DNA from 2 places in the Kitasatospora sp. NPDC089913 genome. Region 2 is predicted to be linked to the other one. Evidence: riboswitches for the same ligand, from Rfam matches in the RefSeq annotation. Region 2 holds a riboswitch; the other holds the start of a gene.
What was found. A riboswitch is a leader RNA that binds a small molecule or an ion and turns the genes downstream of it on or off. The one in region 2 is predicted to bind thiamine pyrophosphate.
Positions count from the first base shown of each region.

Region 1 (4,188 bases), on a different contig from region 2:
GGCCAGCTCCTGCTTGGCCTCCAGGCCCTTGTCCCGGAGCTGGACGATGTCCACGCCGCCGGCCAGCGCGGCGTCCAGGAACCCGGCCAGGTCGCCCTGCTCGCGCCGGGCGTCGGTGCAGAGGTACAGCCGGGCGTCGGCGAGCCGGCCGCGCCGGTCGGTCACCACGCCATCGCCTGGGCCCGCCGCTTGACCTCGGTGGCCCGGTTCTCGCAGAGCGCCTGCATCGGGGTGCCGGGCAGCGAGGGGTCCTCGGTGAACATCCACACCAGGATCTCGTCGTCGCTGAAGCCGCTGTCGCGCAGCACCGTCAGCGTGCCGATCAGGTGCTTGACCGGGCCGGTCTCGTCGATGAACGCCGCCGGGACCTGCAGCGACTTGTTGGGGCCGCGGCGGACGGCGATCAGGTCACCCTTCTTGACCATGCTGCGGACCTCGGTGATCACCAGGCCCCACCGCTCGGAGATGTCGGGCAGGTAGAGCCACGCGGGGACCAGGGATTCAATCTTGGCTTCGATCTCACTCACCCCACCAGACTGCCACCTCCGTGGCCCCCCGCGCACCAATCGGCCTCCCCGGCGGCTACCCGGCGACGGCCGACTTCAGCGGAACGGCCGGGTCGGCCGCCCGGGCCGGGTCCAGGACGGCGCCGCGCTCGACCAGCCGGCGGCCCTGGGTCAGGTCGCGCGGCCGGTCCACCGCGAGCAGCGCCCGCAGCACGCCGTCGCGCAGCCACAGCACCGTCCAGCCGGCGTCGTCCGGCGAGCCGCGCCACAGCAGTTCGTCGTCCGCGCCGTGCCGCCCGGCGTACTGCACCATCCGTCCGAACTGCTCCGACCAGAAGTACTGCACCGGGTCGTACGGCGGGGCGTCCGTACCGAGCAGGGTGGCGGCGGCGGCCTCGCCGGACTGCAGCGCGTGGTCCCAGTGCTGGACGGTCAGCCGGGTGCCGGAGCGCGCCGAGGGGTAGCCGACGCAGTCGCCGGCCGCGAGCACGCCGGGCACGGTGGTGCGCAGCCGCTCGTCCACCAGGACGGCGCCGGCCGCGTCCAGCGCGACGCCGGTGCCGGCCAGCCAGCCGGTGGCCGGGCGGGCGCCGATGCCGACCACGACCTCGTCCGCGGGCAGCCGCGAGCCGTCGGCGAGCAGTACCGCGCCCGGTTCGACGGCGGCCACGCCGGTGCCGCAGCGCAGCACCGTCCCGGCCTCGGCGTACCAGCCGGCCATCGCCCGGCCGACCTCGGTGGGCAGGGCGCCGGGGACGGGCGCCGGCCCGGCCTCGACCACGGTCACCTCGCAGCCCGCCGCCCGGGCGGCGGTGGCCACCTCGGCACCGATCCAGCCCGCCCCGACCAGCACCAGGCGCAGGCCGGGACGGAGCAGGGCGCGCAGCGCCAGCGCGTCGTCCAGGGTGTGCAGCAGGTGGGCCCGCTCGGCTCCGGGCAGGACCCGCGGTTCGGAGCCGGTGGCGATCAGCAGCGCGTCGTACCGGACGTCCCCGGCGTCGGTGTGCAGGGTGCCGGCGGTGCCGGGTCCGCCGTCGGGGGTGAGTCCGGTGGCGCGGCGGCCGGTGAGGAGTTCGACCTCGAGCTGCCCGAAGTCGAGGTCGAGGGCGGTGCTGTCGGTCTTTCCGAGCAGGACGTCCTTGGAGAGCGGCGGCCGGTCGTAGGGAGCGTGCGGCTCCTCGCCGACCAGGGTGATCCAGCCCTGCCAGCCGTCCCGCCGCAGCACCGCGGCGCACTGCGCCCCGGCCAGGCCCGCGCCGACCACGACCACCCGATCCGTCCGTCCCGTACCGCTCAGCTCAGCCACGTCCGTCACTGTACTGAGCCCGGTCGTAGGCCCTCCGACCCAGGACCGCCTCCCGGTCCGGGCCCGTCACGGGCACCTTCAGCCCTCCGACCCCCCGGAGTTAAGGTGGGGGCACCATCACGGGAGCCCGGCGGACCGGGCTGAGAGGCGGGCTGGCACGGCCCGCGACCGTCCGAACCTGATCCGGGTCATACCGGCGAAGGGAGAGCAGCGACTTTGACACGCTTGGCATCGGGCGACCGCGCCGAGGTGCTGGTGGTCGGCGGCGGGATCATCGGGCTCGTGGTCGCCTGGCAGGCGGCCCGGCGGGGCCTCGGGGTCACCGTGCTCGACCCGGCCCCCGGCGGCGGCGCCGCCCGGGTCGCGGCCGGCATGCTCGCCCCGGTCACCGAACTCCAGTACGGCGAGGAGCCCCTGCTCCGCCTCGGCATGGCCTCCAACGAGCGCTGGGCGGCCTTCGCCGCCGAACTCACCGAGGCGAGCGGCGGCCTGGACACCGGCTACCGGCAGTGCGGCACCCTCGCCGTCGCGCTGGACTCCGACGACCGCGAGGAACTGCGCGAACTGCACGCCTTCCACCGGCGGCTCGGCCTGGACTCGCAGTGGCTCACCGGCCGCGAGGCCCGCCGGCTGGAGCCGATGCTCGCCCCCGGCGTGCGCGGCGGACTGCACGTCACGGACGACCACCAGGTGGACGGCCGCCGGCTGGCCGCCGCCCTGGTCCGGGCCTGCGAGCGGGCCGGCGTGGTGCTGCGCCGCGCCGAGGCCGCCGGGCTGCTGGTCGAGGGCGACCGGGCGACCGGCGTCCGGCTCACCGACGGCACGGCCCTCACCGCCGGGCGGACCGTGCTCGCGGCCGGCTCGCGCAGCCACCTGCTGGCCGGACTGCCCCCCGGCGTGCTGCCCGCGATCCGCCCGGTCAAGGGCCAGGTGCTGCGGCTGCGGGTACCGGCGGCCTACCGGCCGTTCCTGTCCCGCAACGTCCGCGCCGTCGTGCGCGGCGGCCACATCTACCTGGTGCCGCGCGCCGACGGAGAGCTGGTGATCGGCGCGACCACCGAGGAGCAGGGCCACGACACCACGGTCACCGCCGGCGGCGTCTACGAGCTGCTGCGCGACGCGCACGAGCTGGTGCCCGGCATCACCGAGCTGCCGCTGGTCGAGACCGGCGCCGGACTGCGGCCCGGCTCGCCGGACAACGCACCGCTGCTCGGCCCGACCGCCCTGCCCGGCCTGGTCGCCGCCACCGGCCACTACCGCAACGGCGTGCTGCTGACGCCCGTCACCGGCGACCTCCTCGCCGAGTACCTGGCCACCGGCGACCTGCCGGAACTCGCCCGCCCGTTCTCCCCCCACCGATTCACGAAGGTCCCGGCATGAGCCCCCGCACCAGCGACACCACCCCGAACGTCCGGCTGAGCGTCAACGGCGAGCAGCGCGAGGTCCCCGCCTCGACCACCCTGGCCGAGGTGGTCGCCACCCTCAGCGAGGCCCACTCCGGGGTCGCCGCCGCCCTCAACGAGACCGTGGTGCCGCGCACCCGGTGGCCGCTCACCGCACTGTCCGCGGGTGACCGGATCGAGATCCTCACCGCCGTCCAGGGAGGCTGACCGATGGCCGACGACCTTCTCACCATCGCCGGGACGTCCTTCTCCTCCCGGCTGATCATGGGCACCGGCGGCGCCCCCAGCCTGGAGGTCCTGGAGCAGGCCCTCCAGGTGTCCGGCACCCAGCTGACCACGGTGGCGATGCGCCGGGTCGACGCCACCACCCAGGGCTCGGTGCTCGACGTCCTGACCCGCAACGGCATCCGCGTGCTGCCCAACACCGCGGGCTGCTTCACCGCCGGCGAGGCCGTGCTGACCGCCCGGCTGGCCCGCGAGGCGCTCGGCACCGACTGGGTGAAGCTCGAGGTGATCGCCGACGAGCGGACCCTGCTGCCGGACCCGATCGAACTGCTGGACGCCGCCGAGACCCTGGTCGACGACGGCTTCACGGTGCTGCCGTACACCAACGACGACCCGGTGCTGGCCCGCAAGCTGGAGGACGTGGGCTGTGCGGCGATCATGCCGCTGGGCTCGCCGATCGGCTCCGGCCTGGGCATCCGCAACCCGCACAACTTCCAGCTGATCGTCGAGGACGCCGGGGTCCCGGTGATCCTGGACGCCGGCGCCGGCACCGCCTCGGACGTCGCGCTGGCGATGGAACTGGGCTGCGCCGCGGTGATGCTGGCCTCCGCGGTCACCCGGGCCCAGGACCCGGTGCTGATGGCCGACGCGATGCGGCACGCCGCCGAGGCCGGCCGGCTCGCGTACCGGGCCGGCCGGATCCCGCGCCGCTTCCACGCCGAGGCCTCCTCCGCGATGGCCGGCCGCG
Region 1 covers NZ_JBIVGI010000001.1:485,841-490,028, reverse strand. The annotation lists gene thiE (thiamine phosphate synthase) at 1-165, opposite strand, end outside; gene ACIPYS_RS02200 (Rv2175c family DNA-binding protein) at 162-527, opposite strand; gene ACIPYS_RS02195 (NAD(P)/FAD-dependent oxidoreductase) at 583-1,812, opposite strand; TPP riboswitch at 1,922-2,034, shown strand; gene thiO (glycine oxidase ThiO) at 2,029-3,192, shown strand; gene thiS (sulfur carrier protein ThiS) at 3,189-3,422, shown strand; gene ACIPYS_RS02180 (thiazole synthase) at 3,426-4,188, shown strand, end outside.
Region 1: linked by a shared signal. The riboswitch ahead of thiO (glycine oxidase ThiO) and the one ahead of thiC (phosphomethylpyrimidine synthase ThiC) in region 2 are both predicted to bind thiamine pyrophosphate.

Region 2 (4,188 bases):
CCGCTCCGGCAGGCGCAGCCGGCCGCCCGCGGTGATCTCGTCCTGGAGCTGCCGGGAGGTCAGTCGTCGGGCGGGGAGCTGGGATCCGACGGCGGTGATGCCGATCCGCGCGGTGGCTGCTGGGTGCATGGTCCCATCGTGCTGCGGACCGGGCGGCGCCCGCCTGAGTACTCGTACTCAGGCGGGCGCCGCCGGGCTACTCGGACCGGTTCAGTCCCGCCCGGGCTCCTCGTCCTCGCGGCGGTCCGTGCCGTCGCGGTGGAGGAAGGCGGGCGGCACGGCGTCGACCGGTACCGGGACGGAGACCGCTGCCGCGGTCGCGGGAGCACCGGCCGCGGGGGCGGGGGCGGCGGAGCCGGGAGCAGCGGTTGCCGTCCCGCCGTCCGCGCCGACGGTGGACAGCAGTTGCCGGGCCAGCCCGAGCCCGGTGCCGCCCATCGCGAGCGCCTTGGCGAACAGCTCCCCCATCCCGTCGGCGCCGTTGAGCAGCACCATGTGCTCCACGTTGCCGAAGGACTCGGCCGCCGCCCGCACGATCTGCGGCCACTGCTCGGCCAACTCCTGGGCCACCACCGCCTCCTGGTTCTCGGCGAGGGCGGCTGCCCGGGCCTTGATGCCCTCGGCCCTGGCCAGGGCGACCGCCCGGGCGGAGGCGGCGTCGGCCAGGCCGCGCGCCTCGACCGAGGCCGCCTCCGCCCGCCCGGTGGCGGTGGTCGCCTCGGCCTGCGCCAGACCGCGCACCCGGGTGGCGTCGGCGTCCGCCTCGGCCGCGATCCGCACCCGTCCGGCCTCGGCCGCGGCCGCCAGCTCGGTCTCCTGGGCCTGCGCCTGGGCGGCGGAGATCCGGGCGTCACGGGCCGCCTCGGCGGTGGTGCGGGTGTCGTACGCGCGGGCGTCGGCGGGCTTGCGGACGTCGATCTGGAGCTGCTGCTCCTTGCGCCGCGCCTCCAGTTCGGCGACCCGGGTCTCCTGGACCACCACCTCCTGCCGGGAGGCGGCGTCGGCGAGCGGTCCGGCCTGCCGGGCGCGGGCCGTCGCGGTGTCCATCTCGGCCTGGTAGGAGGCCTGTTGGATCTCGCTGTTGCGGGTCGCCTCGGCCTTGCGGGCGGCGGCCTCCTGCTCCGCCTCGGTGGCCACCCGGTCCGCCGCCGCCTGGGCGATCCTGGCGTCCCGCTGGACGGCGGCGGCGTGCGGGATGGCGAGGTTCTTGATGTAACCGGTCGGGTCGATGATCTCCTGGATCTGCAGGGTGTCGATGATCAGGCCGAGCTTCTCCATCTCCAGTCCGGAGGCGGCCCTGGTCTCACCGGTGAGCCGTTCCCGGTCGCGGATCATGTCCTCGACGGTGAGTCCGCCGACGATCGACCGCAGGTGTCCGGCGAAGACGTTGTGGACGCGCTGGCTGATCAGTTTCTGCTGGTCGAGGAAGCGGCGGGCGGCGTTGGCGATGGAGACGTCGTCGTCGCCGACCTTGAAGATGACCACGCCCTTGACCCGGACCGGGATGCCCTGCGTGGTGACGCACTCGACGTTCAGTTCGGCCTCGTTGAGGTCCAGCGAGAGCCGCCGGACGCCCTGGAGGCCGGGGGTGACGAGGGTGCCCCGGCCGGTGACGATCCGGAAGCCCAGCCCGTCACCGACCCCCTCGGTGCGGTGGCGGGAACCGGAGATGATCAGTGCCTCGTTCGGCTCGGCCACCCGCCACATGAGCTTGAAGAGCGTGATCATGACCAGCACGGCCGCGGCGGCCGCCCCGGCGATGATGAATCCCATGGTTCAACTCCCCCTTCCGGCGCAGGAGATGCGCCGAAACGGATTGTCCGCCGGGGCTCGGTGCGGGGAAAGGGAAGTGACATGACGCACCGTCACAAGGTCGTCACGGGACGGTCCGTGGATCGTCACGGGCGGCCGGCGGACCGGCAGGGACGGTCACCGGTCGGCCGGTCCGCCGGACGTCAGGGCCCGATCGGCGCCACATAGACCGTCCGCGGCGGCTGGTACTCGATCACCACCACCGGCGTCCCCACCACCAGCCGGTCCCCGGGAACGGCCAGGTAGGCGAGGAACGCCTCGGCGCCCCGCCGCTCCGGCACGTGCACCATCACCTCGCCGACCAGCCCCGCACCCACCGCTCCGGTGACCCGCCCCGTGCTCCCGATCACGCCGGCCTCCCTCGACTCGTCGGCTCCTGGGGCGTCTCTCCGGACCCGCGCCTGCGGGGCGGGGGTCCGAGGACACGCCCTGGGCCAGTCTGCCCGCCGGAAGGCCTCCGCGCCCCACCCTTCACCCGCCGGACCTCGCCGTTCTCCCGCGCCGACCCCCCTCTGGACCTCCGGCGGTCGGCTCGCTACGGTGTTGGACGTCATGCGCGGGCAACACCGCCTGCGGACGCGGGAGCTCGGAGCACCGGGCTGAGAGGGCGCTGAACGGGACGTCGGACGACGGACCGGAGGCTGCGTCGACCGCAGGAACCTGACCGGGTAATGCCGGCGTAGGGAGTTGAAGGTCCGTTGACCACCTTTGAGGCACAGCCGCAGTCTGCCCAGTCGCCGTCCGCGCACGGCGCCGCCGTGACCAGCGCCGGCACCGGCTACCCCACCCCCGCCTGGCGCAAGGCCTACCGCGAGGGGTCCCGCCCCGACCTGCGCGTGCCGTACCGCGAGGTCGTGCTGACCAACGAGAAGACCGTCCCGCTGTACGACACCTCCGGACCGTACACCGACCCGGCCTACGAGCCCGACGTCCGGCGCGGGCTGCCGGCGCTGCGGGACGCCTGGATCCGCCAGCGCGGCGACGTCGAGGAGTACGACGGCCGCGAGGCGCGCCCCGAGGACGACGGGATCAAGCACACCTCGCCGCGCGGCGGGAACCTCCGCAACCTCGACGCGGTGTTCCCCGGCCGCCCGCGCCGGCCGCTGCGCGGGCGCGGCGACGTCGCGGTGACCCAGCTCGGCTACGCCAAGCGCGGCATCGTGACCCCCGAGATGGAGTTCGTCGCCCTGCGCGAGGGCCTGGCGCCCGAGTACGTGCGGGACGAGGTGGCCCGCGGCCGCGCCGTCATCCCGGTCAACGTGAACCACCCCGAGGTCGAGCCGGCGATCATCGGCACCAACTTCCTGGTGAAGATCAACGCCAACATCGGCAACTCGGCGGTCACCTCCTCGATCGAGGAGGAGGTGGAGAAGATGACCTGGGCCACCCGCTGGGGCGCCGACACCGTCATGGACCTCTCCACCGGCCGCAACATCCACACCACCCGCGAGTGGATCCTGCGCAACTCCCCCGTGCCGATCGGCACCGTGCCGCTCTACCAGGCGCTGGAGAAGGTCGACGGCCGGGCCGAGGACCTCAGCTGGGAGGTCTACCGGGACACGATCGTCGAGCAGTGCGAGCAGGGCGTCGACTACATGACCGTGCACGCGGGCGTGCTGCTGCGCTACGTGCCGATGACCGCCCGCCGCAAGACCGGCATCGTCTCCCGCGGTGGTTCGATCATGGCGGCCTGGTGCCTGGCGCACCACCGGGAGAACTTCCTCTACACGAACTTCGAGGAGCTCTGCGACATCCTGGCGCGTTACGACGTCACCTTCTCGCTGGGTGACGGCCTGCGCCCGGGCTCGATCGCGGACGCCAACGACGAGGCGCAGTTCGCCGAGCTGCAGACCCTGGGCGAGCTGGGCCGGATCGCCCGTGCCAAGGACGTCCAGGTGATGATCGAGGGCCCGGGCCACGTCCCGATGCACAAGATCAAGGAGAACATGGATCTCCAGAAGGAGATCTGCGACGAGGCCCCGTTCTACACCCTGGGCCCGCTCACCACCGATGTCGCGCCCGGCTACGACCACATCACCTCGGGCATCGGCGCCGCGATGATCGCCTGGTGGGGCACCGCGATGCTCTGCTACGTCACGCCCAAGGAGCACCTGGGCCTGCCCAACCGGGACGACGTGAAGACCGGTGTCATCACCTACAAGATCGCCGCCCACGCCGCGGACCTGGCCAAGGGCCACCCCGGTGCCCAGGACTGGGACGACGCGCTCTCCGACGCGCGCTTCGAGTTCCGCTGGGAGGACCAGTTCAACCTGGCCCTCGACCCGGAGACGGCCCGCGAGTTCCACGACGAGACCCTCCCCGCGGAGCCCGCCAAGACCGCCCACTTCTGTTCCATGTGCGGTCCGAAGTTCTGCT
Region 2 covers NZ_JBIVGI010000015.1:57,848-62,035, forward strand. The annotation lists gene ACIPYS_RS22815 (3-oxoacyl-ACP synthase III family protein) at 1-129, opposite strand, end outside; gene ACIPYS_RS22820 (SPFH domain-containing protein) at 211-1,773, opposite strand; gene ACIPYS_RS22825 (hypothetical protein) at 1,956-2,162, opposite strand; TPP riboswitch at 2,381-2,515, shown strand; gene thiC (phosphomethylpyrimidine synthase ThiC) at 2,571-4,188, shown strand, end outside.